2 regions of the Mesorhizobium sp. B4-1-4 genome follow, and region 1 is predicted to be linked to the other one. Evidence: riboswitches for the same ligand, from Rfam matches in the RefSeq annotation. Region 1 holds a riboswitch; the other holds the start of a gene.
The links. Region 1 has a riboswitch for thiamine pyrophosphate ahead of thiB (thiamine ABC transporter substrate binding subunit). Riboswitches for the same ligand answer to the same signal wherever they lie in the genome.

Region 1 (14,704 bases):
GCCAAGGCCGTGCGCACGGCCGCCCAGAAGGCGCTGGCCGCCGAGTTCGAGGCGCGTGCCGAACGCTTCGGCGCCTGCGCCAATGGCGACCTCGCGCTTGGCTCGGACGGCATGCTGCGCTGGATCGGCGCGCCGATCGGCACACTGGTCTCCGGCGAGGATGCGCTGAAGCCGCGCCTCGTGCTTTTGGCCGACGAACAGCTGACCGGGCCGGCGCGCGACAAGGTCGCGGCGCGTGCCGAACGTTTCGTCAATTTCCAGATCGAGTCGCTGTTGAAGCCGCTGGTCGATCTGAAGAATGCCGACCAGATTTCCGGCATCGGCCGCGGCATTGCCTTCCAGCTGGTCGAGAATTTCGGCCTCATCAACCGCCGCGACATCGCCGAGGAGATGAAGTCCCTCGACCAGGAGGGCCGAGCCGCCCTTCGCCGGTTGGGCGTGCGCTTCGGCGCCTACCATGTCTTCGTCCCGGCGCTGATCAAGCCGGCACCCGCCGGGCTGGTGACGCTGCTGTGGGCGCTGAAGAATGACGGCAAGGACAAGCCCGGCTTTGGCGACGTCGTCCACGCGCTGGCGTCGGGCCGCACCTCGGTGGTCATCGACCCGGCCTTCGACAAGGCCTTCTACAAGCTCGCCGGCTACCGCAATCTCGGCCGCCGCGCCGTACGCATCGACATATTGGAGCGGCTGGCCGACCTGATCCGCCCGGCGACCAACTGGAAGCCTGGCCTCGGCCAGCGTCCGGATGGGGCCTATGACGGCCAGTCCTTCATGGTGACACCGCCAATGATGTCGATCCTCGGCGCCACCGCCGACGACATGGAAGAGATCCTGAAGGGTTTGGGCTATCGTGCCGAGCCGAAGCCGGCGGCGGAAGTCAAGGCACGGATCGAGGCACAGGACAATGCAGCGCGGGAAGCCGCAGCCGCCAAGCTCGCGGCGGAGGAAGCCGCCCGCGCAAAGGCGGCGGAAGACGCGGCTATAGATGTTGCAGCGGAAGCGTCCGTCGAAGGTTCGGAACCTGCGTCTGATATGGCCATCGCTGTGGGTCCGGCATCCGAAACCCCTGCCGCCGATACCGTCGAGGCCGAACCCGCCGCGGAAGAGCCCGTGGCCGCACCAGTTGAGGCAACGCACGAAGAAGCTCCGACAGCCGAGGCCGTGGTTGAGTTGCCTGCCGAGCCCGCACAGGCAGAATCTGCGGAGATCGTAGAAAACCAGCCTGTTGCCGCCGCCGAAAGCGCCGACGCCCTTACCTCCCCCTCGATGGGGGAGGTCGCGGCGCGAAGCGACGCGGGCGGGGGTGACAGCGCCGACGATGCCGGCAGTGCTGAAAGCGCTGGCGCTGTCCCCACCCCGGCGCTGCGCGCCGACCCTCCCCAAGAGGGGGAGGGTGAGACCGCCGAGGTCGCGCCGGAAGCCGAAGCGCCCAAGCCGATCCTGTTGTGGCGGCAGGCTCGCTTCGACCAGCGCCCGCGTCATCGTGAAGGCCGCGGCAATCGCCCGCAAAATGGGCAGGCGCGGGGCCGGCGCGATGCACCGGTGGGTGCCGCCGCACAGACACCAGGCGCACCTGGCGAGCGCCCCGCCCATGAAGGGCGGCGTGACGGCGCCGGCAAGCCGCGCTTCGATCGTTCCAAGTTCAAGCCCAAGCCGCAGGGCGAAGGCGAACAGCGCCGTGACAGCCGTCCGCAGGGCGAGCGTCCCGACCGCCGCGAGGGCCGACCGGACTGGAAGGGCGGCAGGCCGGAAGGCAAGAGCGGTGCCGACGGGAACAGGGGCGGCAAGCCCGCCTTCCAGCCGAAGCCGCGCGAGGAGCGTCCGGTCCGCTTCGATCCGGACTCGCCCTTCGCCAAGCTCGCCGCCTTGCGCGACCAACTGAAGAAATAAGCTCGGCGCCGCGATGGTTGCTGAAGGCCGCCAGCGCATCGACAAATGGCTGTTCTTCTCGCGCGTGGTAAAATCGCGTTCGCTGGCGGCCAAGCTGGTCGTCGCCGGCCGCGTGCGGATCAATCGCGACAAAGCAGCGCAGGCCTCCGATCTGGTCAAGCCCGGCGATGTGCTGACCATCACGCTCGACCAGCGCATTTTCGTCTGGAAGGTGCTCGGCGCGGGTGTGCGGCGCGGCCCGGCAGAAGAGGCCCGCACCCTCTATGAGGACATGTCGCCACCGCCCGCACCGAAGGGCGAGGCGCTTCCCGACGCGATTCCGGCGCTGCGCGAGGCCGGCAGCGGCCGTCCGACCAAAAGAGAGCGCCGCCAGACCGACCGCTTGCTTGGCGAGGATTGAGGCTTGCCGCCGAGAGCGCGGTTGGCGGTTTTCGGGCGCGACGGACGCAGGACGGAACGGAACCCGGCAAACAAGACGCTCCGCGAGACGTCACCGCCCCTTGCTGTGCTCCGCAGTCTGGAATTTCATTCCGAAACCCCGACCCAAGCAGGTATGGCCGCCCTTGCAAGCAGCGGGCAAAGGCGTTACCTGACGGAAAAAGCCCAATAAAGCTGGGACGTTCCGGAGCCGACCGATGACCTATGTCGTGACCGACAATTGCATCAAATGCAAATACATGGATTGCATCGAGGTCTGTCCGGTCGACTGTTTCTACGAAGGCGAGAACATGCTCGTCATTCATCCCGACGAGTGTATCGACTGCGGGGTCTGCGAGCCGGAATGCCCCGCCGACGCGATCAAGCCCGACACCGAGCCCGGTCTCGACAAATGGCTGCAGATCAACACCGAATATGCCGAGAAATGGCCTAACATCACCGCCAAGAAGGAACCGCCGGCCGACGCCAAGACCTTCGACGGCGAGGCCGGCAAGTTCGAGAAATATTTCTCCGCCGAACCTGGCGAAGGCGATTGACAGCGCTACTGTTCAGACTGGTATGACGCCGCGTAAGAGGCACGGCACATGAACCGCCTTGACAGGCGGCGGTGATCTGTGGCCTTCGCTTGTGTAGCAAAACCTTGATTCTTCCGACTTTTTGTGTTACATCAGCGAACCATGCCGGTGACACAACGTCGATTTATGGCGCAGACGCCCCAAATCACTGAAAGGTGAAAATCCCATTCCGGACCAGAGCGATCTGGGCCAGGCGGTCGCAATCGTGCGGTTTGCCGGTCCTAGCCTTTCCGGTGGGTTCATCTGTTGTGCGGCTAATGATCGGGATTTCCCGGTCACACCAGTTCGGGCCGGCAGGACGCCGGTTCCACAACAAGGAGTTCAGGGCGTAATGGCAACGATCACCCCGCAGAAGAAGTCCACTGGAGCGCGTCACGGTTTCAAGACCGGCGAGTACATCGTCTATCCGGCGCACGGCGTCGGCCAGATCGTCTCGATCGACGAGCAGGAAGTGGCCGGGCACAAGCTGGAACTGTTCGTCATCGACTTCCAGAAGGACAAGATGCGCCTGAAGGTGCCGGTCGCCAAGGCGACCTCCATCGGCATGCGCAAGCTGTCGGAAGAGGATTATGTCGAGCGCGCGCTGAAGGTCGTGCAGGGCCGCGCCCGCGTCAAGCGCACCATGTGGTCGCGCCGCGCCCAGGAATACGATGCCAAGATCAACTCGGGCGACCTGATCTCGATCTCGGAAGTCGTGCGCGACCTCTATCGCGCCGACAACCAGCCGGAGCAGTCCTATTCCGAACGCCAGCTCTACGAGGCGGCGCTCGACCGCATGGCCCGCGAGATCGCGGCTGTCAACCGCATGTCGGAAACCGAAGCCGTCCGCCTGATCGAGGTCAATCTCAACAAGGGCCCTAAGCGCGGCGCCAAGGCCGACAATGAGGAAGCCGAGCAGGAAGAAGCTGCCTGAGCCTTTTCGCTTTGAATTCGAAAAACCCGGCCTCGCGCCGGGTTTTTTGTTGCGGGGCGTCTAAGGGCGTCTGACCTACGGAAATCTCTCGCCTACCTCTCGCCTCCGCCTTCCCTCTCCGCCTCCTGCTTCAGCGTGGCGATGAACCGCTTGGTCCGCTCACGCTCCGGATTGCCGAACAGCACAGCCGCCGGCCCCTTTTCGACCACAACGCCGGCGTCGAGGAAAACCACTTCCCGCGCGATCTTGGAAGCCAAGCGCAAATCATGCGTCGCCATCACCATGGTCGTGCCTTCGCTGGCAAGCTGGCCGAGCACATCGACCACCTCCTGCGCCAGTTCCGGGTCGAGCGCCGAGGTCGGCTCGTCGCACAGCAGCACTTTCGGCGACGGGGCCAGCGCCCGGGCGATCGCCACCCGCTGCTGCTGGCCGCCTGACAGCGTCGCCGGCCAGGCATCGGCCTTGTGCGCCATCCCGACTTTTTCCAGCAGGGCGAGCGCTCGCTCGCGGGCCCTCTCGGGCGACCATTTGAGCACCGTCACCAGTCCTTCCATGACATTCTCCATTGCGGTGCGGTGCGGAAACAACTGAAAATTCTGGAACACCATGCCGGTCTGCAGGCGCAGGCGTCTTATGTCCGCGGCCGGCACCTTGACGCCCGGACGGAACGCGAGAGACTCGTCGCCGATCCGCACCGTGCCCGATGTCGGGATCTCCAGAAGGTTGATGCAGCGCAAGAGCGTGCTCTTGCCGCCGCCCGACGGGCCGACAAGCGCGGTAACGCTGCCTTCGGCGATGGCGACCGTTACCCCCTTCAGCACCAGATTGTCGCCGAAGCGCTTTTCTATGTCGGTGAGGCTGATCATGAGCGTGCCTCCAGGAAGCCGCCATAGCGGTTGAGCCGTTCTTCCAGCCGCGTCTGCAGGGCAGACAGCACCGAACTCATCGCCAGATAGAGGATCGCCGCCTCGACATAGAGGATCAGCGGCTCATAGGTGGTGGCGACGATGCGCTGCGCCGCCTGGAACATCTCCGGCACGGTGATGGCGGCGGCCAGCGAGGTATCCTTGACCAGCGAGATGAAGGTGTTGGAGAGCGGCGGCACCGCGACGCGGCCTGCTTGCGGCAGGATGGTGCGCCGCATCGCCTGGCTCCAGGTCATGCCGATCGAATAGGCGGCCTCCCACTGGCCCTTCGGCACCGAGCCGATGGCCGCGCGGATGATTTCCGACGTATAAGCGCCGATATTGAGCGTGAAGCCGATCAGTGCCGCCGTGAAGGCGTCGAGCAGGATGCCGACCGACGGCAGGCCATAGAAGATCAGGAACAGCTGCACCAGAAGCGGCGTGCCGCGGAAGATCCAGACATAGAAGCGCACCAGCGCGACCAGCGGCCTTGGCCCGAACAGCCGGCCGAGTGCCGCGCCGAGGCCGACGGTCAGGCCAAGGACGAAAGACAGCAGCGTCAGCGGCACGGTGAAGATCAGGGCAGCCCAGAGCAGCGAAGGCAGCGACTCCAGCATCAGTTGCAGCCAGTGCAGCACGAAAGACCCTCCAGACCAGAGCAATTCCAGGAAAAGTGCGTGGCGGCTTTCCGTCCGGAATTGCGTAGAAACAAAGAGTTAGAGCGGATCACCGATTCTATCAAACGCTGAACCGCTGTGTCGCCCAAAGGTGACCCCAGGTTTGGGGGACCGACATGCATATAGACAAAGACCTGAAGCGCGTCGCATGAATCCGTTTCGACGCGACGCGCTTTAGACGAGGCAGTGTGACCGAAGTGCGAATGCAGGCGCCATACCACGACAAAAGCGGCGAGCCGTCAAAGACGGCCCGCCGCGCTGGATGGGTTGCGGGCCCGAACCGGCCCCGCTGCGTGATTTACTTCGAAACGTCCTGGCCGAAATAGGTGTCGGCGATCTTCTGATAGGTGCCGTCGGCCTTGATGTCGGCCAGCGCCTTATTGATGGCCGCGACCAGCTCGGGATCGCCCTTGCGCACGATGACGCCGGAATAATCGGCGTTTTCCTCTTGCGCTGCGATCTTCACATTGGCGTCGGGCTTGTGCTTCTTGAAGTCGAGGAAGGACAGGCTGTCGTTGATGGTGGCGTCGGCACGGCCGGTCAGAAGCAGCTGGATCGACTGGTCGAAGCCATCGGTGCCGACAAGCTCTGCGCCATTCGCCTCGGCCAGCTTGCCGAAATTGGAGGTCAGCGACTGTGCCGACTTCTTGCCCTTGAGGTCGGCGAAGGTCTTGATGTCGGTATTGTCGCCGCGCACGATCAGCACCGCCTTGGAGGCGATGTAGGGGTCGGAGAAATCGTACTTGGCCTTGCGTGCATCGGTAATGCCGACCTCGTTGATGACGGCGTCGTAGCGCTTGACGTCGAGACCGGCGATCAGCCCGTCCCACTTGCCTTCGAGGAACTCGACCTTGACCCCGAGCTTTTCCCCGATCGCCTTGGCGATTTCGACGTCGAAGCCGACCAGCGCGCCGGACGCATCATGATAGGTGAAGGGCGCGTAAGTGCCTTCCGTCCCGACCTTGATGACGCCAGCCTGCTTGATCTGGTCGAGATTGGCACCGGCATGGCCCGATGCGACGGCCAGGGCCTGCAGCGTTCCGGCGACGATAAGCGACTTGAGCCATTTCATTTTTCTGTGATCCCATCCTTGGCCTGATGTCAGGCATGTTGTGAGGGCTGGAAAATGCCAGATGTCAGCAGAAAGAATAAGGAATCTAATTTCAAAAACAACGAATTTCCGAAACCATATTCTCCAAAATGGATTTCTTCGCGCATTCAAAGGGCAACTGTGCTGAAATCGCGCGCGCAGGATAGCTTCGCTGCCCGCGCCAGCGGAACCTTTCTCGCGCGTGGCAGTTTTGGCTGTTGTAGGGCACGACGCCGTGATTTCAACCCGGTGTCTCCAAGCAGACGTCATTCGCATCGCCTGAGCCAGGGAGCGCCTCATGATGGAAGACACGGCAGGACGGATAATGGTCCGCGCGGCAATGAAGGCTCCCTACCTCGAACGGGACGAAGAGCACCGGCTGGCCTTGCTCTGGAAGGAGGACAACGACCAGAACGCGTTGCACTGCATAACCGTGGCCCATATGCGGCTGGTCATTTCCATGGCCTCCAAATTCCGCCATTACGGCCTGCCACTCGGCGATTTGATCCAGGAAGGGCATGTCGGCCTACTGGAAGCCGCCGCCCGCTTCGAGCCGGAACGGGAGGTGCGGTTTTCGACCTATGCGACCTGGTGGATTCGCGCCTCGATGCAGGACTACATTCTGCGCAATTGGTCGATCGTGCGTGGCGGCACGAGTTCGGCGCAAAAGGCGCTGTTCTTCAATCTCAGGCGCTTGCGTGCCCGTCTGGCAAACGGCGCCGAGCCGCTTTCCAACGAAACCCTCTATCGCGAAGTATCGGTGGCGCTCGGCGTTTCCGAAGCTGATGTGGCGATGATGGATTCGCGGCTGTCGGCGCCGGATTCCTCGCTCAACGTGCCGCTTGCCGATGATTCAGGCGCCACCGAACGGATGGATTTCCTGGTCTCGGACGACCCGCTGCCCGACGAGATCGTCGGCGACAAGATCGACGTCGCGCGCCGCTCGCTCTGGCTGAAAGCCGCTCTCGCCGCCCTCAACGCCCGCGAACTGCGCATCATCGAGGAAAGGCGACTGACCGACGAGGGCGCGACGCTCGAGGCACTCGGCGAGACCCTCGGCATCTCCAAGGAACGCGTCCGCCAGATCGAGGCGCGCGCCATGGAAAAGCTCAAAGTCGCGCTGGTGAAGCAGAATCCAGAATTTCTGGCGACAGCAGCCTAAAGCAATTCAAGGAAAAGCGCGTAGCGGTTTTCCGTTCGGAACTGGGTAGAAACCAAACGCTGAACCGCTCTAATATCCCGGCAACAACGGGCTACTTGTCGGTGACAATCTTGACCTTGTCACCGGCCGAGACCGCGGCCCCCGGTGACAACGCATTGAGCACCCGGAACAGGTCGAGCTTGCGATCGACGCCCACCATTTGCGCGGCAAGCGAGCCCATGGTCTGTCCGGGCTGCACGGTGAGCACGCGGATATGCAGCGGCTTGAGCGCCGCCTTTTCCGCGGCACTCAGGGTCCGGAACGACCCGCTGACCGACCGCGCCACCGAATCCAGCGAAGTGCTGGCCGAGGGGGCCGCTGTCAGCAGCCGATAGACCTGGCCGCCGGCACGGATCACCGCGATGTCGAACTGCCAGCCTTGCGCGCCGGCATGCGCGGTCGCGGCGTCATTGCCGTTGATCGTTTCCTGCTTGACGGTGCTGTCGTCGAGGCCAGCCACCCAGCCACTTCTGATGTAGTCAGTCAAGGAGCGGTTCTTGTCGATCGAAACGCCATCGAAGCGGATCGCTATGTCGCCTGGTCCGGTCGCCGTCACCGCCGCCGCCGAATTGTCGATGATGAACCCATCCGGCACCGTGAACGACACGCCGAGGCCCGGATGCAGGAAGGTCTCGCCCCGCACATATCCTTCCTCCGGCGTGTCGCCATAGAGCAGGCCGTCTATGCCGGCGAGGAAGGAATCGCGGTCGCGCGTGCCCACACCCGGGGCGCCGAACTGGCGGGCGTGGCGCTGCGCCAGGTCGATGCGCTGCGGCGTGTTGGGATGCGTGGCCAGGAAATCCAGACTGGCGTCGGTGGCACCGCTGATCGAACGGAAATCGGTATAGGCCGACATCGACTGCAGGAAGCGGCCGGCGGCGTAAGGGTCATAGCCGGCCTCGCCGATCGACTTGATGCCGATGGCGTCTGCTTCCAACTCCTGGTTGCGCGAGAACTGCGCCAGCCGGAGCTTGCCACGGATGAGTGCCGCCTTGGCGGTCGGGCTATCGCCAAGCACATCCGAGACCACCTTGGTCGCCAGGCCTTCCTCGGCCTCCAGCTGCTGGCGCTGCAAGCCGTGATTGGCTGTGACATGGCCCATCTCATGGGCGATGACGGCGGCGAGCTCGGACGAATCATTAGCCAGCGCCAGCAGGCCGCGTGTGACGTAGAGATAGCCGCCCGGCAACGCGAAGGCGTTGACATTGGGCGAATTGAGGATGGTGATGCGATAGGTCTGGGTCGGGTTCGCCGACACCACGGTCAGATTGCCGACGACCTTGGCGACCATGCGCTCGAGTTTGGGATCGGAATATTCGCCGCCATAGGTCGCTAGGATGCGCGGATGCTGTGCCTTGGCCAGTTCGGCAAGCTTGTTGTTGGCGGCGACATTGTCGACCGTGATCGGCTTGTCGGATGGTTGGAAGCCGGATTCCTGGACTTCCGGAGGCGTGAACATCTGGCAGCTTGCCAAGGCCACGGCGAAGCCGGCCAGCGCCAGAAAGCGCGCCAGCGGATTCCTTCTTGGTCTGTCAACGCCGATCGCCAGAACGGCTTCCTTTCAGGTCCCGGCGCATGACCACGAAAATCGGAGGCGATCTTCGGAACGTGTCATGCGCAAAAAACAAACTGCTACAGCATCCGTCACGCGTCCCTCGAGGCGCGCGGCGAATACTGCAGGCAAATCACGGCGTGTGCCGGACCAGTAGGGCGGACCTAGCCACACTACTTTGACCATGGCAAGCAAGCGCCCCATCGCCCTGAGCTGGTTTGACCGTAAATTATGTCCGCTTCCGGGCAATATCTCGTGATACGGCATCCCCAGCACCTGAACCGATGTAGCGTCGGAATGCCTCCGGACCAGCCCCGGCAAAGAAATCGTCCGCCTTGCCGATCGCCGCAACAGCGCCATTGTCCAGAAACACCACATTCTGGCCGATGCGCCGGGCATCCTGCGGCTGGTGCGTCACGAACAGCACCGTCATCCCACGTTCGGCATGAACCCCGGCAACCAGGTCGAGCATGTCGTCGCGCAAGGCCGGCCCGAGCGAAGCGAACGGTTCATCGAGCAACAGCACTGGGCGGTCGCGCACCAGCACGCGCGCCAGGGCAACGCGCTGCCGTTCGCCACCGGAAAGTTCGCGCGGCAACCGCTTCTCCTTGCCGGCAAGACCGGTGCGCAGAAGCGCCTCCGCGATATCAGTGCGGTCGGCCTCGGTCAGCCGCAGCGACGGCGAGCGGCCGAGCCCGACATTCTGCTCGACGGAAAGATGGGCAAACAGATTGTTCTCCTGGAACACCATCGACACCGGCCGCGCCGAGGGTGGCTGGGCGCTGACATCCGTCCCACCGATCAGCACCCGGCCGGACCGGGGTGTCTCGAACCCGGCGACCAGGTTGAGCAACGTCGACTTCCCCGAGCCGCTCGGTCCCATGATGGCGATGATCTTTGTCGCGGCGAAATCAACATCGAAAACGAGCGGCGCTTCGCCATAACTGAACGATACGTGGTCCAGCCGCACCGAAGCGCCTCTTTCAAGCCTGCTGGCCGCCCCGTCAGGCATCCCGGTTCTTCTCCCTGCCCATCCAGTGGGCCGCCATGACCAGAGCCAGGCAGACGAGGCCGAGCAGCAGCGCTAGGCCGGCGGCATCCTCGGTACGATAGCTGCCCATGCGCGCCAGGAGAAGGTAGGGCAAGGTCTGCACGGAATCACTGCCGAACAGCGCGATGACCCCGAGATCGCCGAGCGACAGCGCCATGGCGAAGGCAAAGGCGGTGGCGAGCGGACGCCGCAGCGATGGCCAGTCGATCAGCCGCAGCCTGGTCCAGCCGAAAATCCCAAGTTGCGCGCAGAGCCGTTCGTGGCGTTCGCTCCCCGCATCATAGGCGGGGCGGACGGCGCGCAGCGCGAAAGGCATCGCCATAACCGCATTGACGGTGACGACCATGACCGGAGCGATGGCGAAGACATCGCCGGCATGGCGCAGCAGCAGGAACCAGCCGGCGCCGATGACGATCGGCGGCACGACCAGGACAAACCCCGCGCCGGTATCCGTGGCATATTCGAGCACTGTTCTTGGTCCGGCGCGGCGATCCAGCGCCAGCGCCCGGCGCGCCATGGTCAGGGCCAGCGACAGCATCACCGAAAGCAGGGCCGACAGGAAGGCCAGCGCAGCACTGGTCAGTGTCGCCTGCCGGACAGTGGCCTCGCCGGCCAGCTGGCCGAGATCGGCGCCAAGTCCGGCGACCACGGTGGCCGCCATGGGCCCGACAACGAACAGCAGCGCCAGCGCGATGAACGCTCCATTCAGCCACGCCTCGGTGGCCTTGACCGAGACATAGCGGCGCGGCGCGACCGGCAGGTTGGTGTCGCCGACGACATTGGCGCCGAGCCGCGTCAGCGCCAGCACGATGATGAAGGTCAAGCCGATCTGCAGCAATGTCAGTGCAACGGCTCGCGCGGGATCGAAATCGAAGCGCAATGCCTGGTAGATGCCGACCTCCAGCGTCGTCGCCGCCGGTCCGCCGCCAAGCGTCAGCACGATGGTGAAGGATGTGATGCAGAGCATGAAGACCAGCCCGGCGACGCCGGGCAAGGCGGCGCGCAGCGTCGGCCATTCGATCAGCCGGAATGCCGGCCCCGCGCCCATGCCGAGCTGGTTCGCCAGCCGCCATTGGTCGGCCTGTATGGTCTGCAGCGCTTCGAGGAACAGCCGCACGCCGAGCGGCAGGTTGAAGAAGACATGGGCGACCAGAATGCCTGAGAGCCCGTAGATGCCCGGCCAGCCCTCGCCGCCGACCGCGCTGAATAGACCGGCGAAATAGCCGGCGCGGCCGTAGAGCGCCAGGATGCCGAGTGCCGCGACGATCGCCGGAAGCGCCAGCGGCACGGCGAAGAGCTGCAGGATGAAGGCGCGGCCGAAAAAGCGCGGATGCCGCGACAGCGCCCGCGCCACGAACAATGCCGGGAGGACCGAAAGAAGCGTCGAGAGGCCTGCCTGCCACAGCGTGAAGCGCACGACGCGCAGCAGATAGGGATCGAAGGCTGCCCAGGCGCCCGAAAGGTCACCGGCGCCTTCGACGAGCAGGCCGGCAAACGCGCCACCGATCAAAAGGGCGATTGCCATAAGCGCGATGACGCCGGCGGTGACGCGGGGATCAGAAGACGCGCGTTGCATGCTGGGCCGCCAGTTTTAGGATCGCGACACTTACATCGCGACACTTACAAAGAATTGCGATCCTTCGCGCCCCCCTTCTGTCCGGCAGGACAGAGGGGGGCACCGTAGAGCGGTTATCTTCGATCAGTTTGTCTCAAACTACTTGCTCACCACCGCCAGCCATTCATCCACCCAGGCCTTGCGGTTGGCGGCGACCTCCTCGGGGCTGAACAGCAAGGTCTTGGTCGGCTTGACCAGCTTGTCGAAGGCCGGGTTGAGCGGCTTGTCGGTCTTGCCGGCCGGGAACATCCAGTTGGTCTCGGGGATGGCGTCCTGGAACTTCGGCCCGATCATGAAGGCCATGAACTTTTCCGCCAGCGGGTTCTTGGCTCCGGTCGTGGTGATGCCGGCTACCTCGATCTGGAGATATTCACCCTCATCGAATGAGGCCGCCTGGTAGCGCTCGGTCTTCTCTGCGACCATGTGGTAGGCCGGCGAGGTGGTGTAGGACAGCACCATTGGCGCCTCACCCTTGGTGAACAGGCCATAGGCTTCGCTCCAGCCCGGCGTCACGGTCAACACCTTCGTCTTGAGCTTGGCCCAGGCTTCCGGCGCCTTGTCGCCATAGACCGACTTCACCCACAACAGCAGGCCGAGCCCGGGCGTCGAGGTGCGCGGATCCTGGATGACGATCTTGTCGTCGGCGCTGCCTTCGACCAGCTCCTTCAGGCTCTTGGGCGGCGTCTTGAGCTTCTGCGTGTCATAGACGACAGCGAAATAGCCGTAGTCGAACGGGACAAAAGTATCGTCGCTCCAGCCGCCAGGCACATTGATACCGGTCACCGCGCCATGTGGCGCGAACAGGCCCGAAGCCTTGGCATCGGCGGTGAGATTGGTATCGAGGCCGAGCACGATATCGGCCTTGGTGGATGCCCCTTCGAGCTTGACGCGGTTGAGCAGGGCCACGCCGTCGGCGACCGAAACGAATTCGACATCACAGCCGCATTCGGCCTCGAATTCCTTCTTCACCACCGGGCCAGGACCCCAGTCGGCTGTGAAGCTCTCATAGGTGTAGACGGTGAGCTTGTCCTTGGCCACGGCCGGGCCGGACAGCACCACAACCATGGCTGTGCAAAGAGAATATAAAAGCGTGCGCATCGGCGCCTCCTTTCGTTCACGTGACAAGGAATTGAGGCGTCGGACTGTCCGAAACGTCTAATCCCTCCGCCGGTACAAACCGGATCAGGTTCAGCGGGTTGGCGAGACTGCCTCTCAGCCGGTCCGCGAACATCGCAGCCGGCACCCCGTTAGAGCGTTTCGACACATAGGCCCGGCCGCCGAACCGCGCAAGTGGGAGTTTGCCGCCTTCCGTTTCCCGTGCCGGGCTGGTAAGGGCGACGGGATATGAGCACATTCACCATCCTGCTTGGCGGCGATCTCATCCGCACGCCCCGGCTCGACCGCCAGGTCGAAGGCTCGCGCGTCATCGCCGCCGACGCCGGCATCGGCCATGCACGGATGCTGGGCGTTGTGCCGGAACTGTGGGTAGGCGACTTCGATTCGGTTCCGGCCGATCTGCCCGCCAACCTCGCCGCTGTGACCCGCCAAACCTTCCCGGCGGAGAAGGACAAGACCGACGGCGAACTCGCGATCGCGGCGGCACTCGAGCGCGGGGCAACCCGCCTTGTGCTGGTGGGCGCCTTCGGCGGCAAGCGGGCCGATCACGCCTTCCTGCATCTGGCGCTCGGCCTACGCCTGGCCGAGGCGGGAACCGACGTGCTTTTGACCAGCGGGGCCCAGGAAGGCGTCCCCCTGCTCAACGGAGCGGCTGGCTTCGACTACGACGACGGCACGCTGTTTTCGATCCTTGGCTTTTCCGAACTGGCTGGCCTGACCGTCACCGGCGCCAAATGGCCGCTCAACCAGGTCGAAGTGGCTTTCGGATCGTCACTGACCATCTCCAACGAGGTCAACGGCCGCCTCGAAATCGCGCTTGGCCGCGGCCGAGCGCTGCTGCTCGCCCATCCCTATCCCTTGCCCGAAAGCTGACATGGCCCCGCCTCTTCTCAATCTCGACGGGATAAAACTGACCTTCGGCGGCACGCCGCTGCTCGACGGCGCCGCCTTGACCGCTTCGGCCGGCGACAAGATCGCGCTCGTCGGCCGCAATGGATCGGGTAAATCGACGCTGCTCAAGATCGCCGCCGGCCTCATTGAGCCCCAGGACGGCGAGGTTTTCCGCCAGCCTTCGGCGACTGTCCGCTATCTGCCGCAGATGCCCGACATGGAAGGTTTTGCCACCGTGCGGGCCTATGTCGAGGCCGGGCTCGGGCCTGCCGACGATCCCTACCACGCCAGCTACCTGATGGAGCATCTCGGCCTGTCGGGCGAGGAGCGGCCGGGTGACCTGTCCGGCGGCGAGGCCAGGCGCGCCGCCCTTGCCCGCGTCATGGCGCCGGTGCCCGACATTCTGCTGCTTGATGAGCCGACCAACCATCTCGATCTGTCGGTCATCGAATGGCTGGAAGAGGAACTCGTCCGCACCTCCTCGGCGCTCATCGTCATCTCGCACGACCGCCGCTTTCTCGAGCGCGTGTCGCGCGCCACTGTCTGGCTCGACCGTGGCCAGACCCGCAGGCTGGACAAGGGTTTTGGCCATTTCGAGGAATGGCGCGACCTGGTGCTGGAAGAAGAAGAGCGCGAGCAGCATAAGCTCGGCCGCCAGATCGTGCGCGAGGAACACTGGCTGCGCTATGGCGTGACGGCGCGGCGCAAGCGCAACATGCGCCGACTGGGCGAGTTGCAGACCATGCGCCAGCGCTTTCGCGGCCATCGCGGCGCCGAAGGCACCGCGACC
Region 2 (14,704 bases), 1.9 Mb from region 1:
AGGCAAGTCGGTCATGAAGGAGAAAAAGACCATGGCGGAAAGAGGCAGGAAGATCGCCACCGTCAGCCAGAGATAGGCCGGCGCCAGCAATGGCAGCGCCGATCTCAGCCCGCCGCGTGACGCAACTGCCCCCTGCACTGCCATGATAACCCTCCTCCCCAGGATTGAAGGACCAGCCGGCGCGAGTTGCCGGCTGGTCCGGATGTGGGTGCTACTTCACGTCGACCTTGAGTTGCTGCCAGAGCGCCAGATAGGCTTCGCGCTGGGCGTCGGTGATCGGCGCCTGGAACTGGATGCGCTTGGCCACCGCCGGATCACCCATCACCTTGCGATTGAAAGCGTCCTCCGGCAGTGCATCCACGGCCTTGGTGTTGGCGGAGACGGGAGCACCGACCTTGGTGACCCATTCGACGTAGAATTTCGGGTCGATCATGTAGTTGATGAAGGCCTCAGCGCCGGCGACGTTCTTCGAACCGACCGGAATGGAAAAGGCGTCGAGCCAGGCGACGGCGCCTTCCTGCGGGATGACCAGCGAGACCGGCAGCTTGAAGTGGGTCTTGGCGCGGTCGGCCGAGCCGCTCCAGTAGGTGCCGATATCGATCTGGTTAGAGGCGACCATCTGGTTCCAGTCGTTTTCCGAGCTCCAGAAGGTCTTGATCTGCGGCATCAGCGAGGTGAGCTTGGTCTTGACCGCACCCATATCCTTGATGTCGTTGATGTTCTGGCCGGTGGCGATGGCGCCGAACTGTACCGCCTCGACAGCATCGTCGCGGATGATGACGCGGCCCTTGTGCGCCGGATTCCACATCTCGGCGATCGACGTCGGCGGCTTGTCGAAGGATTTTTCGTTGATGGCGAGCGCCGTCAGGCCCCAGACCCACGGCACGCCATAGACCTTGCCGTCATGGTCGAGCATCGGCGACCCGGCCTTGTCCTTGCTGATGTCGGCATAGTTCGGCAGCTTCGAGGTATCGATCGGCTGGATCAGCTTTTCCGCCATCGCCTGGTCGTTGAAGGCGGCGTTGATCATGACGACGTCGTAGAGACCCGGATTGGTGCGGATCTTGGTCAGCATTTCCTGTTCGGAATTGAAGAAGTCGTTGACGACCTTGTTGCCGGTCGCCTTTTCGAACGCCTCGATGGCCCAGGGTTCGTCGGCGCCATAACCCTTCCAGTTGAGCACATGCACTTCACCAGCGTTGGCGGCGAAGGCGAAGGCGGAGGTGACGACGGCGGTCGCCGTCAGCAAAGCAGTCAAATTGAGCATGCGCATGGTTCGTTCCTCTCTTTGGTTTGCCCGGTTCCCGGGCTTGTCAGGCTGTCTGATGGGCCTTCTGTACCTGGCCGGGCGCGCCGGCCACGCCCTCGCCCAGGAAAGTCTGGATTTCGGCGTTGGTCGGCGCCGACGAACCGCCATGACGGGTGACCGAAATGGCGGCCGCCGCATTGGCGTAGCGCGCCGCCTCGAACGGCGGAACACCCCTCGACAGCGCGCTGACGAAAGCGCCGATATGGGTGTCGCCGGCGCCATTGGTGTCGACGACCGCGACCTTGAAGCCGGGAATGGTCTGGGCGGAACCATCCGCCAATCGTACATGGCAGCCCTTGGCGGCGCTGCGAATGATGACGCCGTCGGCTTTCGGGCAATGGTCCGCAAGCAGTCGCTCCGCGAGTGCCTCGATGTCACCGGGGCCGGCAATCTCGGCGGCCTCCGTCGCGTTGCAGCTTAGCCAAGTCGTACGAGCAAGCACTCGCGACAGGATAGGACACGGAATGTGCGAGATGACCGGGGTCGGGTCAAAGACGAAAGGGGTCTGCGCAGGCAGCGCCTCGATCCATTCGGTGAGCGCCTCGCGGCTTCCGGGATAGCTCAGCGTATAGCCCGAGGTGAACACCCAGTCGCCCGGCGAGACAACCACGGGCGCCATCATGTCGAGGCTAAGAATGCTCTCCGCACCAGGCCAGGACACGAAGGTGCGTTCGGCATCGCTTGAGATCATCGCGACGCAATTGCCGCTGTCCATGGCAGGCGATGGCGGCGTCAGCGTTTCGATGCCGTCGGCGGCAAAGGCGGAGCGCAGGAAATCGCCATTCGGCCCGCTGCCGAGCTGGCCGCCAAACGCCACTGTCATGCCGGTCCGGCTGGCCGCGACCATCATGTTGAAGCCGCCGCCAGCGACCTGGTCATAGCTCGACGCCGTCTTCTCCGTGCCCGGCGCCGGCAAGGCATCGATGCGGTAGACGTAGTCGACCACCGCGCTGCCGATATGGACGAGCCGCCCACTCATGCCGCCGCATCCTTGCCGGAGCCGGTTTTCGCGAATCGCGCCGCGACGAGGTCGCCGGCGAGTTCGCGAACTTGCTCGACGTCGATGCCAAGGAGGCGCGCGACGTGCTGTCGCGGCAACTTCGAAAGACCAGTGCAGGCGCCCCCCATGCCGGCCGCAATAGCGCCGATCGTGTCGGTGTCGCCGCCGAGATTGGCGCTGATGACCGCCGCTTGCCAGGGATCGCCGCCGGTGACTTCCAGCACCGCGAAGGCGGCCGGAACGGACTCCTGGCTGGCGACGCCGGTGCCGACCAGGTCGGTGATCAGCCGGATCGCGTCCCTCGTCGCTTTGCCACGCACCAGATCCTGCGCCCAGACGATACGCGCGGCGATATCGCCGCCGGTCACCCAGTAGCCGAGCGTCGCTCCTCGCCCCGCCGCCACGACGGCACTGTCGGAGGCGGCGCGCCAGTCACCGCCGGAAACGCCGCAGCTGACAGCGGCCGCGACGGCAGCGGCCGAGGCAACAGCGATCGAGGTGTTGTGTGTCGCCCGGCAGGTCTCGGCCACCTTGGCGACCAAAGCCTCCAGCGCTTCGACCGGCATCATGATGCCGACCGGCGCGATGCGCATGGCTGCACCATTGGTGTCCCCGCCACGCCCCGCGTCCTCGGCTGGCACACCATTGTTGATGGCGTCGATGGCGCGCTTGGTGGACGGCCCGAGCAGATCGTAGCTGCCGCGCGCCTTGACGTCACGCTCCCAGTCGAGCAGCGCATTGACCCAGCGCGTGTGGTCGAAGCGGCCGCCCGATTCGATGAGGATGCGGCCAAGCAGCAGCGCCTGTTCGGTATCGTCGGTGATGGTGCCGGCCGCCAGCCCCTTCGACACCGGATGGTCGGCAACGGGCGCTACGAAATCCTCGACATGACCGTACAGCTCGGCGATCCGCGCCGGCGACAGAAGCTGGGTCGGCATGCCGAGCGCATCTCCCAGCGCCCCGCCGATGAGAGCGCCCATGGCGCGGTCGATCATGTCCGTCGCTTTGTCCGACATCGCTCAGAACCTCATATGCAGCGCGAAATGCGCTGGGTTGAGCAGACTGGTGACATATTCGATCGGCCGGTCATCAGCGGCACGGGTCAACCGGCGGCCACGCAGGAATGGCGTGCCCTCAGGGCAGCCGAGGATGGCCGCGTCCTCGGCATTCAGCATCTCGATCCCGATCCACTCCTCGCCATGGTCGGGCACGAGCCCGGCGGCGCGCAGCGTCTGGTGCAGCGATCCCTCGCGCAGGCCGCGCAGCGGAACGTCTTCGAGTTCCGGCGACAGCGGCAGGCGGCTGCGCTCGATGGAGATCGCATGACCGTCTCTGGCATTGGTGCGTACACGATCGACGGCGATGAAGAACGGGCTTTCGATCTCAAGCAGCGCGGCAAGCCCCGCATCTTCGATCACCTCGAGCCGCAGCGTCCTTGTCTCGGCATTGGCGCCGGCATTGGCCAGCGCCCGCGACCAGCCGATCGCGTCGTCGACCGGCTTGCCGTCGAAAGTGACGAAGGAGCCGATACCGACCTTGGTGGTGATCAGCCCGCGGCTGGACAGTTCCTCAAGGCCCTTGCGGACCGTGTTGCGGCTGACGGAGAAGCGCTGGACGAGTTCATTCTCGCTTTGCAGGCGATCGCCGAAGCCGAGCACGCCGGAGCGGATTTCATGCTCCAGAACGGTGGCGATCTGCTCGGGCTTGCCCGTACCGGGAGAGAGCTGAATCGCGCCGCGCTTCATATGGGCACCTGTCCAGTGAACCTGTATAATCCTGTTCACTACTCTGACGCGGCAGCTCTGTCAACGATCAAGCGATGAATGCCCCCCGCATCAACGCAGGCAAGCTGAGAGCACGGACTGGCAGGCAGCCACCGCCAAGCAGGCAACGCTCGACATCCACGGCGCCAAGGTCGGCAAGGCGTCGACACCGTGTCCAGAGAAAAAGAAAGCCCGCTCCGGGAAGCCGGGGCGGGCCTTGGAGGAGGATAAGGGGTGGGACCCTCTCCTCTTGTTTCCACGGGGGGTGTGGACCGCCACCACCATACCTGAATCTCGCGCGATACCGGATCACAAGCTGGCTTTTTCCATCACAATCCGGTGCGCAACGATATCGATACGGTCACGAAATCGCGATCACCATGGATCGAATCGCGCCTCTAGATGCGTCCGAGCACGACAAGGATGATGACGATCAGCAGCACAAGTCCGAGTCCGCCGCCCCCATAATAGCCGGTTCCGTAGAACGGCCCGCCGCCGAGTCCGCTGAAGCCGCCAAGTAACGCAAGGACTAGAAGGATGATGAGTATGGTGCCTAAGCTCATGATTCCCGCTCCTTTGTGCGCTCGTGCGCCGGTTAGACATCGCTTGCTGCGATGTTCGAAGATGAGAACGCTCGAGCGGCCTTACCGTTCCGCCCCCGCGAGGATCGCCAAGCAAGAAGGGTTCGTCAAATGAGTTAGCTCCACCCTCTTGGCGCCGTGATAGGTTGCGGATCCAAGGCGAGGAGCGATCATTCGGGGCGACCTGAGAAGACCCAATGACGCGGAAAGCCCGCCAGGAGCGACGGACTTTCCGACCGGCCGGAGGCTAGGAGAGTGCGCTTGAAAGCCTCGCGGCTGGTTCCGCACTGCTCATCCTGAGGGCTCAGCGGCGGGCGATCAACAGGCAGAGTTGGCGCAGGTCGCGATCGTAAGCGCCCTCGTTGCTCAGCACGTCGACACAGCGCTTCTTCATGCGAACCACCTGGCTGTTAGACATCTGGGCCACGGTGCCGGACAAGCTCGTTTGGCTGGGATTGGTGGGGTTTGACAGGCTGCTCGGATTGGCTCCGCCGATGCCGATGCCGCTCGTGTCGCCAACATTGGCGCCAAGCCCGGCGGTGATGCCGCTCGTGCCGCCGACATTGGCGTTCGCGCCGATGCCGTTGCTGCCGCCGATGGAGGCACTGAGCCCAGCATTGCCATTCGAGCCGCCGGCACCGGTACCAAGACCGGCATTGACGCCGTTGCTGCCGCCAACGGAAGCGCCGACGCCAGCATTGCCACCCCCGCCACCGCCTCCATTGGCGCCGACACCAGCGTTGACACCGCCGCTACCACCCACCGAGGCGCTGACACCTAGCCCCGCTGCACTCACCGGCATCGAAAGGACGACGACTATCGCACTTCCCGCCAACACACTGGCGACTGTCTTGATAGTAAAAGTCATAACACTCTCCTGTTGCGCTAAGGCAGTCGGCGCACCGCCGATTGCAATCACAGCTACGTCGGAGATGATCTTTGGTTCAAAGCGGGGTATATTTGTAAATATGATGGTATTTATTGCTTGAATGGGGAACTTATAAAAATAATAAAAATGCACCATACTCGCAGAAAATATTTCTTGGTCGAAACCGATGTTATCGGTATTATCATTTATTCGGAAAGAAAAGCGATTTTAGCCGCTGAGGAGATCCCGTCATTGTCGGTGTGCGGCTCCGCGGATAGCACGAAAATCGCGTGCCGGTCGCCGGAAGGCGACCAATCAATCCAAACAGGTCGGCTAACCTTGCCTTCAGAATATCCGTTGGAACAGCCTGTAGCGCACACGTTCCATATAGGCGCGATACTCCGGCTCGGCGGCCAGCAGGGCCTCCTCGCGTAGTATCCGATACAACTGCATGTAGGTGATGACCGCATAGACCGCGAGATTGTGGAAGGAAAAGGCCGACAGCAGGTAGAGCACGTGTCCGGCAAGATAGCCGGCGTAAATCGGGTGCCGCACAAGCCGGTAGGCGCCGCCCGTCATCACGCCGCGATTGGCAGGCAGGATGGCAAAGGAGCGGCCCAGCGATATCTTGCCCCAGATGACAAACAACAACGCGATCACCTGCAGCGGTGCGGCGATGTAGACTGGAACAAGCGCCATGCCAGGTTTGAGGCTGATCAACGCTACTCCAAAACTTGCGGTCACGGAGACGATGACCGCAAGCGGATTCCAGTCACGCGTCACCGGACGCCGCGACAAAAGCAGCCAGGTGAAGGTGAGTATCTCGGAAATCGCAACCAGCGCGACGTTGAGCCGGGTCGGATCCTCCAGCAGTTGATAGACGCCGCGATAGACGAACAGTCCCGCGCAGGCCAGGGCGCAGGCGCGAAAGAAGCCTTCGCGCAGGTCGGTCAGGATCTCGCGCTTGCGCGCTTCGGACAAAACCCCGTCCCGGTTGGCACGCGAGAGCGCTTCACTTTTTGGCATAAGCAAGGCAAACACCCCGATGATCCCTCGCGGCGACCTTTGCACGCAACCATTGCCGGGCGGTTAACCGGCAAGGTCAGATCGGGATTGAACGGGAAGCAACGCCCTCAACCAGCGAGCGGGCTGCGGGAACCGCGATGCAAACTGTGTCTGCTATATTGCAATTTATGCTTGCATTGCGGAACAAATAAAGAACAATAGGCGGATTACCGCTGAAGTGGACCAGGGTTTTCGGGGGAGGACCAGCCAAATGGCGAGTTGGAAGGGTGCGGGGCTAGTCGCCGCTGCTATCATATCATTCGTGCAGGCGAAGACCTCCTCAAACGGCGGCAATTGGCTGGGCTTGCGGTTATCCTTGCGCTGAACGCACCGGCCCTCGCGTCAGAGAAGGACTATGCAGCCTGCATTGGCGAGAGTGTCGAGCCGGACAAGCGCATAGCCGCCTGCACGGCGATTGCCGAGGACACCGCGGAGCCGCCGAGCATCCGCGCCACCGCATACATCTATCGGGCCGTCGCCCGGGACGACAAGCAGGATTACGATCGGTCGATCGCCGATTACAGCGAGGCGATTGCGTCGATAACAAGCAGGCTTCGGCATACTTCAGATCTCTACGAGACGGTGGCGAGGCCGCCCCAGCCGAGGACCACCGCCGACGTCGATGCCGAGATCCGGAAGCAGGGCCTCCAGATATTCAAGGCGATCGCCCGGGAATTTCCGGACGATTACGATGCGATGCTGCGCAAGATCACTGCCGCGGCCCAGACCGGAAGTGGAACAGAAGTGCGCAATGTCAGCAGACAGGCGGTCGCCGATCTGAGGCAAAGATATACACCGCTCCTGACTTCAGCGCCGGACAGCGAGGTCTCGCAAGCGCTTTCCGCGCAGCTCGACATGCTCAATCATGTCATGGCACGAGAAACGCCTGCCACGTGCAACAATTACCTGCGCAATGGGCCGGACGCGATCAGCGCGCCCGGCCACGATTTCCTGGCTCACCCGGACAAGATTGGTGCCACGCTGTTCAACGCCTTCGGCGCAGCCAAAAAGAAGCGGTTTGCCGGCGGCCATGCCCAGCGATCAGGACTGGTCGCTGGTCGCCGACGCCTTCATCAGAAGCGGCGGCACGCCGGTCGAGATGGACGCCATCGCGAACGTAGACCAGGACTTTGAGGGTCTCTGCCCCGCCGTCGCGAAGTTCTACGCCGCCGCCCTGTCGCTGCAAGGCGAGCCTGGGTGGCACATCAAAACCGCCCTGCTCTACGCCATCGCGAAGAATTAGGCGCGGCGGCTGACGTGTCTTGACCGGACGCCGCGTTCCTTCGCTCAGGCGCCTACAAACTCGTTGGTGAAATACCCCTCGAAATCCGGCTTTTGCTTCAGCGCCTTGCCATTGCCATCGAGCAGTATTCCCGACGAGAACAAATACCCGCCCATCGCCTCGACCTTGGCCTTGTCGATGGTGCCGATAGCGCCGGCGGCACTCTTCAGGAAATGACCGTCGTTCAGCGCCTTCAGCGAGGCTTGGATCAAAGCCGGATTGGTGAGCGTATCCTTGTTCGCGGTAATCAAGAGGTCGCCGGCCTCTTGCGGCTGGTCGACGGCGAACTCGTAGCCGCGCCGTGTCGCCTGCACGAAGGCGGCGGCCGCCTTTGGATTAGCCGACAGGAACGCATTGCTGGAAGCGATGAAGGTGGTGTGCTCGTCCGGCACGCCGTAGTCGGCGTAGCGGAAGCTGCGCTGCTTCAGGCCCTTGAGCCCGGCCTCCACGCCTTCCCAGGTCGAGACTTCCAGCGTGAAATCCACGGCGCTGCTCGCCAGCGCATCATAAGTCGAGGTACCGAGCGTCACTGTCTTGAAATCGCCCTTGCCGCCGTCGTGGCGGATGATGGTCGAGATCAGCGCGTTCTCCCAGGCGCTGCCGAAACCGCCATAGGTCAGGCCGTCAAGATCCTTCGGGCTCTTGATAGCGGCGCGGTCGGCGTTGAAGACGACGCGGCCGGTCTCCGACTGGACGACGGCATAGACCGCCTTGAGATCCGCGCCCGCGCTCTTCTGCGTGAACAGGCCGAGCGCGCCGGAAATGCCGAAATCAGCGACGCGGTTGGCGACCAGCGTGCCCGAGCCGGTATCGCCATAGGGCAGGATTTCGACATCGAGCCCGGCATCGCGGTAGAAATCCTTGTCGCGAGCGACGAACAGACCGATGTGGTTGGTGTTGACAGTCCAGTCGAGCGCGACGGTGATTTTTTGCGCTTCCGCCCTGGCGCGTGCGGCCCCGGCGAGCGAAGCCAGCGGCAGGCCGGCGGCCAAAGCCAGGAGCAGCGCCTGGCGGCGGTTGAGTTCAGTCATTTTTCTCTCCATCAAACAATCGGGCCATCAAACGATCGGGAATTCGGTTCGGCCTGCCCCCAGCAGCGTGTCGAGGATGCTGGCCTCGATTGCCGCCGCCTCGCGGGCGAGCGCTGCACTTTCGGTGCGCGGGCGCGGTAGCGGCACGGCCACTTCGGCAACGACACGCGCAGGCCGCTCCGACAGCACATAGATGCGGTCGGACAGAAGCACCGCCTCGCGCACGTCATGGGTGATGAGCAGCGCCGTCCAGCGATGGCTCGCCCACATCTTCTCCAGCCAGCGCTGCATGGCCGTGCGGGTGAGCGCGTCGAGCGCGCCGAAAGGCTCGTCGAGCAGAAGCATGTCGCGCTGCTGCACCACGGTGCGCAGCAAGGCGGCGCGCTGGCGCATGCCGCCGGACAGTTCGGCCGGCCAGGCGCGCTCGAAGCCGGCAAGGCCGAACTCGGCGAACAGGGGCGCGACCCGCTCGCGCGCGGCCCGGCGCCTCATGCCCTGCACCTCCAGTCCAAGCGCGGCGTTGTCGATGACGCGCCGCCATGGCATCAGCGCGTCGCGCTGCGGCATGAAAGCGAAATGGCGGCCGTGATCGTCCAGCGGCGCGCCGTCGAAGCGCATCTCGCCCTCGCCCGCAATCGCACCGGTCAGCAACTGGAGGAGCGTCGACTTGCCGGCGCCGGACGGCCCGAGGATAGAGACGAACTCGCCATCGTCCACGGTCATCGAGATGCCGGAGAGCACCTCGAGCGCGCCGAAGTTCTTGCGCACGTCGCGGAGTTCCAGCCGGGTCATGGCCGGTCCTCCTCGGTCGGCTCCGGCTTTGCATCGCACCCAGCCCTTTCCCACGGCATGGCAAGGCGCTGGATAAGCACCGCCAGTCCGAACAAGGCAAGCGTCAGCGCCGAGCTGACGGCGACCGCGGCGAGCACCAGGTCGGGCCGAAAATTGTTCTTGGCGCTGAGCATGTAGATGCCCAGCCCCTTCGCCGCGCCGGCATATTCGGCGAAGATCGCGCCGACCACGGCATAGGTGATGGAAATGCGCAGGCCGGCAAAGAAATAGGGCAGCGCCGAAGGCAGGCGAGCCAGCCAGAAAATGCGCCAGCGCCTCGCCCCCATGGCGGCGAGCATCTGGGCAATCTCTTTGCTGGTCGACGCATAGCCTTCGACCAGTGCCACCATCATCGGGAAGAAGGTGACCAGCGCGACGAGCAGGATCTTTGGCAGCAGCCCGAAGCCGAACCACAGCACCACCAAGGGCGCGATCGCCACCAGCGGCAAGGTCTGGCTGGCGATCAGGATCGGGAACAGCGCACGCCGCAGCCTCGGCAGGAAATCGACCACCGTTGAAAGCACGAAAGCGGCGGCGAGCGAGCAGGCAAAGCCGGCCAGCGTGGCGCGAATGGTGGGCAGCGTGTTGTCGGCCAGCGCTGCGCGGTTCTCCCACGCCTGCGCCAGCACGCGCGACGGCGCCGGCAGCACGGTGGGCGCGATGCCGCCGAAGCGGGCGTAGAGCTCCCAGGCGGCAAGCAGCAGGGCGAAAGCGAGGGCCGCGGGGGCTGCTCTGGCGAAAGCGGCGGTGACAGCCGATCTCCCCCCTTGTGGGGGAGATGTCCGGCAGGACAAAGGGGGGCGCGAAGGAACGCCATCCTTCGAGACTTGTGCTGAAGGTGCTGAGCGTAACCACCTGATAGGTCGGCGGGACAGCGCCCCCCTCTGCCTTGCCAGGCATCTCCCCCACAAGGGGGGAGATCGGCCGTCATCGCCGCCTTCGCCAATCACCAACGGCTTCGCTGCTCCCTGTGGCAGACGCCTGGGCGTAGGAGCACCTTTCCCAGGCGGATCAAACGAACCAACCACGACAATATCCTCGACGGCGGCCAAGCGCCGCTCAAACCCCGGTCGGGCTGTTGGCCGAAATGGTGATGTCGAGGGTCACGTGGCCGGCGCCCGGGCCGAAGCGGCAGAAAGCTTCGTTGAGCGTGGCGAAGATCGCGCCGGCATCGCCGCGCAGCTTGGTGCAGAAATGCTTGGAGCGCTCGAAGACGCCCGACTGCTTCAGGAAGTCGATGCAGCCATAGATCTCGTCCATGTGGTCGCCGGTGCCCATCACATAGAGCGAGAATTGCGCGGCCGCCGGCTGGTCGGTCGAAGCTGTCGACTGCACGGCGCGGATCGCGGCCAGCTTGCGCTCGTCGAGCGGGATCGTCGGGCCGCCGATCTCGTCGGAGCGGCAGATCGGATCGTCCGGCTCGCCCGGGCAGCCGCGTGAGACGGCGGCGGACAGTACGCAATGCTTGCCGCTTCTCGCCGCCGCCACGAACAGATCGCGCATGGCCGGAAACAGCACTTCGGGCGGCCCGACCAGCAGCGTCGCGATGTCGTCGGTCTCGATCCGCAGCCTGTCCCGGTAGGGATCGAGCGCGTCGAGCGCGCCCAGGATGACGCCGACGAAATCGTCGGCCATGGGATATAGGGAAATCTGTGCGCCTGAAAACATCGCCCGCCTCGCTCCGCTGGTATTACCCAGATCAGCTTCTAGGGTCTGTGGGCTTGCCGCCCCCGTCTCAGCCCCGACCGTACGGAGCACCCCTGTGGATGAGCGCGTTAAAGCACCATTCGATCGATTGGGGAAGCGGTTTTTTTCGGCGAGCTGCGCCAAAAGCGTTGCGCCAGAGCAGTGGCAGTGGGCTGCGCCGGCGCGAAATTTTCCGGGAACCTTCACCAGGTCGAGAGGTTGTCCCGCCAGTCGCTACGCGACAAGTTCACGGAAAATGGAGACCAGCCATGTTCATGAAAATCCTCGCAGCTTCGGCGCTCACTGTCGCTCTTGCCAGTTCCGCGATGGCGCAAAGCAATAGCGCGAGCGGCACCGATGGCTCTGGCGGCAGCGGCAAGTCGGTCACTGTAGAACCGAGTACGCCAGCTTCGCCTGATACGCTCGATCCGGCAATGACCAACAGCACGACCATCGCGCCGGGCGACATGAACTCCAATGCGGACCGGAATTGCCCGACCAACCCGCAAGGTGCGCAGTCCGATGCCAGTGGCAACGCCACGGCGCCGACCTTGAACGACAAGAACTGCGGCAAATAAGTCATTGCCCAAACAGAGAAAGCCGCCGGGCGGATGCCTGGCGGCTTTCTCTGTTTCGATATCGTTCCCAACGCTCCCGAAAGGGATTTGCACCGGATCAGGGATCCCGCTCGGTATCGACCGAAGCGTCCTTCTGGACGTAACTAAGGTTCGATGCCTTGTGCCCGAAACGTTAGGATGCTGCCTTTTCGCGAACCGGCAGCTTCCAGCCGGGCCTGACGAAATGGCAGGTATAGCCGCTGGGATACTTCTCCAGATAGTCCTGATGCTCGGGTTCGGCCTCCCAGAACGCACCGGCCGGCGCGACTTCGGTGACGACCTTGCCCGGCCACAGGCCGGAAGCATCGACGTCGGCGATGGTGTCTTCAGCGACGCGCTTCTGCTCGTCGCTGGTATAGTAGATCGCCGAACGGTAGCTCATCCCGACATCGTTGCCCTGCCGGTTGCGCGTCGTCGGATCGTGGATCTGGAAGAAGAATTCCAGCAAGGTGCGGTAGCTGATCCTGGCCGGATCGAAATTGATCTCGATTGCCTCGGCGTGGGTACCATGATTGCGATAGGTGGCATTCGGCACATCGCCGCCACTGTAGCCAACCCGGGTGGAAAGGACACCCGGGAAGCGCCGGATCAGATCCTGCATGCCCCAGAAGCAGCCGCCGGCAAGTACCGCTCGTTCGCTCGAAGTCGCCATGTTTCGTCTCCCAAAAAGCAATTCCGGCTGTTTGACGTCCCGTCAGGAATTGCGCAAAGAAAATTGAGTTGCCCCATAAATGGGCATTGCCGCCCGTTTCGTCCAGTCGCCTGGGAATGGGCGGCGGCCTCGGCCAGTGGAACCGGACGACAGGCTTCAGCCGCGCGGATACTGCGTGCCGGGCGGAATGACAGCAAAGTTGATGGCTATTGGCGGCGCCCCGCGCGACCAGTTGAAAAGAACGGTCTTGACCGGGATGTTGCCCAGCCATGCCTGCAGCGGCAACGGTACGCCGCGACCAGACCAGACCATCAGCATGCCGTGGTCATGCAGCCGCTGGCTTGTGATCCAGGGCGCGAACTTCATATTCAGGTCGGTGAAGATCGACGGCTTGTCATACGCATTGAGGCCGGCCAGCATGGCCAGATTGGTATCGCCGCCGACAATGTCGAGCCGGCCAGGTGCCGCTGCGTGCCAGATCGTCTCCGCCTCGTCAGAGATGGGCTGCGCCGGCCAGCAGACAGCATCCATGCGCCCCCTTATGTTGCAATTCGTCCAGCGAATGGCCGCATAGGCGCCTGACATGGTGAGGATGCAGATGAAGGCGCAGATCGCCAGCCTTCGCATCTCGACGGCGCCAAGCCGATGGCCAAGGAAAGCGAGCACCACGACGCCAATGAGATTGTACATCGGCGCGCCCCAGGACTCGCCGGTGCCGGTGAACAACGAGGCGACCATGATCAGCATCGCCGGCCCGAGCCCCATCCACACGAGATAGGCGAGCTTGCCGCGCTCGACGGGCTCTTGTGGAGCTGGCGTGCGCCGCAGCAGCCCCGATATGGCCAGCACCAGGAGGAAGCCTGAGAGCCCGGCCAGTTGGACACCGATATAATAGAGGCGCGCACGGTGTTCGGTCACCCACGCGTCGCGGTAGGCGAAATAGGTCAGCGGCAAGAAATCGATGCGATAGAGCTCAATGGCCAGCGGCGCGGCCACGGCGAGAAAAACGGCAAGACCAAGCCATGGCCAAGGCGTGGCCAACCGGCTGCGCGCACGTGCGTCGCACAGCAGCCAGAGTGCACCGAAGGCAAGCAGCAGGCCGGTGGAGAACTTGGCATAGAGCCCGACGCCCGACACCAGTCCGAGCGCCAGCCACCAGCCCGGCCCGCCGCCGCGGCCGGCGCGCCAGAGCAGCCAGCAGATAGCCGCCCAGAACGGCATCTGCGCGTAGTCATGATTGAATTGCGGGGTTGGCCAGCCGAAGAAATAGACCGACGGCAGCAGCAAGACGGCAGCCAGCGCACGGTTTCGCCCCAGCATGTCGCGGGCCAGCAGATAGACCAGGACGAAAGTCGTGGAGATCGTCAGCTGGGCAAGCAGATATTGCGGCCAGCGGAACGATCCGGTCAGAAGATGGCTGGTCTCGAGCAGCCAGGCGGGAAGCTGCGGATGCTTGTAGGTCAAAAGCACCCATTCGCGGCCCCACATGAAGCCTTCCACGACGTCGCCAGGCGGCGCGGGATTGACCAGCGATGGCACCACCGTCCAGCACAGGATCTGCGCCAGGCACAAAAGCGCCAGCAAATACCAGGGATGACGAAGCAGGCCACGCCAGACCGATGACAAGTCCAGGCCCGTGCCGGGCAGTCCTGCCGGCACCCAACGATCCATGGAGTCATCTATTCCCACCATGCGGCGCTTAAACCACATCGCCCAGTTTGCCGAACAGCCCTAACATCAAAGCTTACAAAAAAGTATACCTGCGTGCCATTGCGACACCAAGATTGAGCAGGAATTTCGGCGTAACACCGCCTCCCCGAGCAACCAGCCCGCACACCCGATCCCCTCCGAACTTCCCGGACACTCGATGCGTCACCAGCATGCCGTCATCCACCATCGCGCGCTCGACTTCTGGCTGGCGCGTGCCGCGGTGCTTGTCATCATCTGCCTGCAGCTTCTGGTCATCAACGATCTTTCCTTCGGCCCGCGCTGGCTGGCGCCGGCCCTGGAAGCTGCCCT

Region 2: it holds a riboswitch for thiamine pyrophosphate, as region 1 does, so the genes downstream of both, FJW03_RS12730 (YkoF family thiamine/hydroxymethylpyrimidine-binding protein) here and thiB (thiamine ABC transporter substrate binding subunit) in region 1, are expected to answer to the same signal.

Annotation. Positions count from the first base shown of each region.
Region 1 is NZ_CP083950.1:4,497,439-4,512,142, forward strand. It holds gene FJW03_RS21640 (helicase-related protein) at 1-1,890, shown strand, start outside; gene FJW03_RS21645 (RNA-binding S4 domain-containing protein) at 1,904-2,290, shown strand; gene fdxA (ferredoxin FdxA) at 2,526-2,864, shown strand; gene FJW03_RS21655 (CarD family transcriptional regulator) at 3,235-3,816, shown strand; gene FJW03_RS21660 (amino acid ABC transporter ATP-binding protein) at 3,909-4,682, opposite strand; gene FJW03_RS21665 (amino acid ABC transporter permease) at 4,679-5,359, opposite strand; gene FJW03_RS21670 (amino acid ABC transporter substrate-binding protein) at 5,697-6,470, opposite strand; gene FJW03_RS21675 (RNA polymerase factor sigma-32) at 6,787-7,650, shown strand; gene FJW03_RS21680 (M48 family metalloprotease) at 7,742-9,148, opposite strand; gene thiQ (thiamine ABC transporter ATP-binding protein) at 9,471-10,253, opposite strand; gene thiP (thiamine/thiamine pyrophosphate ABC transporter permease) at 10,246-11,868, opposite strand; gene thiB (thiamine ABC transporter substrate binding subunit) at 12,007-13,005, opposite strand; TPP riboswitch at 13,050-13,164, opposite strand; gene FJW03_RS21700 (thiamine diphosphokinase) at 13,252-13,896, shown strand; gene FJW03_RS21705 (ABC-F family ATP-binding cassette domain-containing protein) at 13,898-14,704, shown strand, end outside.
Region 2 is NZ_CP083950.1:2,621,728-2,636,431, forward strand. It holds gene FJW03_RS12670 (ABC transporter permease) at 1-144, opposite strand, end outside; gene FJW03_RS12675 (ABC transporter substrate-binding protein) at 212-1,273, opposite strand; gene FJW03_RS12680 (PfkB family carbohydrate kinase) at 1,314-2,288, opposite strand; gene FJW03_RS12685 (ADP-ribosylglycohydrolase family protein) at 2,285-3,325, opposite strand; gene FJW03_RS12690 (GntR family transcriptional regulator) at 3,329-4,054, opposite strand; gene FJW03_RS12695 (DUF3309 family protein) at 4,471-4,635, opposite strand; gene FJW03_RS12700 (hypothetical protein) at 4,958-5,521, opposite strand; gene FJW03_RS12705 (methyltransferase family protein) at 5,867-6,502, opposite strand; gene FJW03_RS12710 (hypothetical protein) at 6,881-7,720, shown strand; gene FJW03_RS12715 (ABC transporter substrate-binding protein) at 7,874-8,899, opposite strand; gene FJW03_RS12720 (ABC transporter ATP-binding protein) at 8,927-9,691, opposite strand; gene FJW03_RS12725 (ABC transporter permease) at 9,688-10,524, opposite strand; gene FJW03_RS12730 (YkoF family thiamine/hydroxymethylpyrimidine-binding protein) at 10,790-11,398, opposite strand; TPP riboswitch at 11,389-11,502, opposite strand; gene FJW03_RS12735 (hypothetical protein) at 11,686-11,994, shown strand; gene msrA (peptide-methionine (S)-S-oxide reductase MsrA) at 12,167-12,685, opposite strand; gene FJW03_RS12745 (ArnT family glycosyltransferase) at 12,842-14,356, opposite strand; gene FJW03_RS12750 (hypothetical protein) at 14,553-14,704, shown strand, end outside.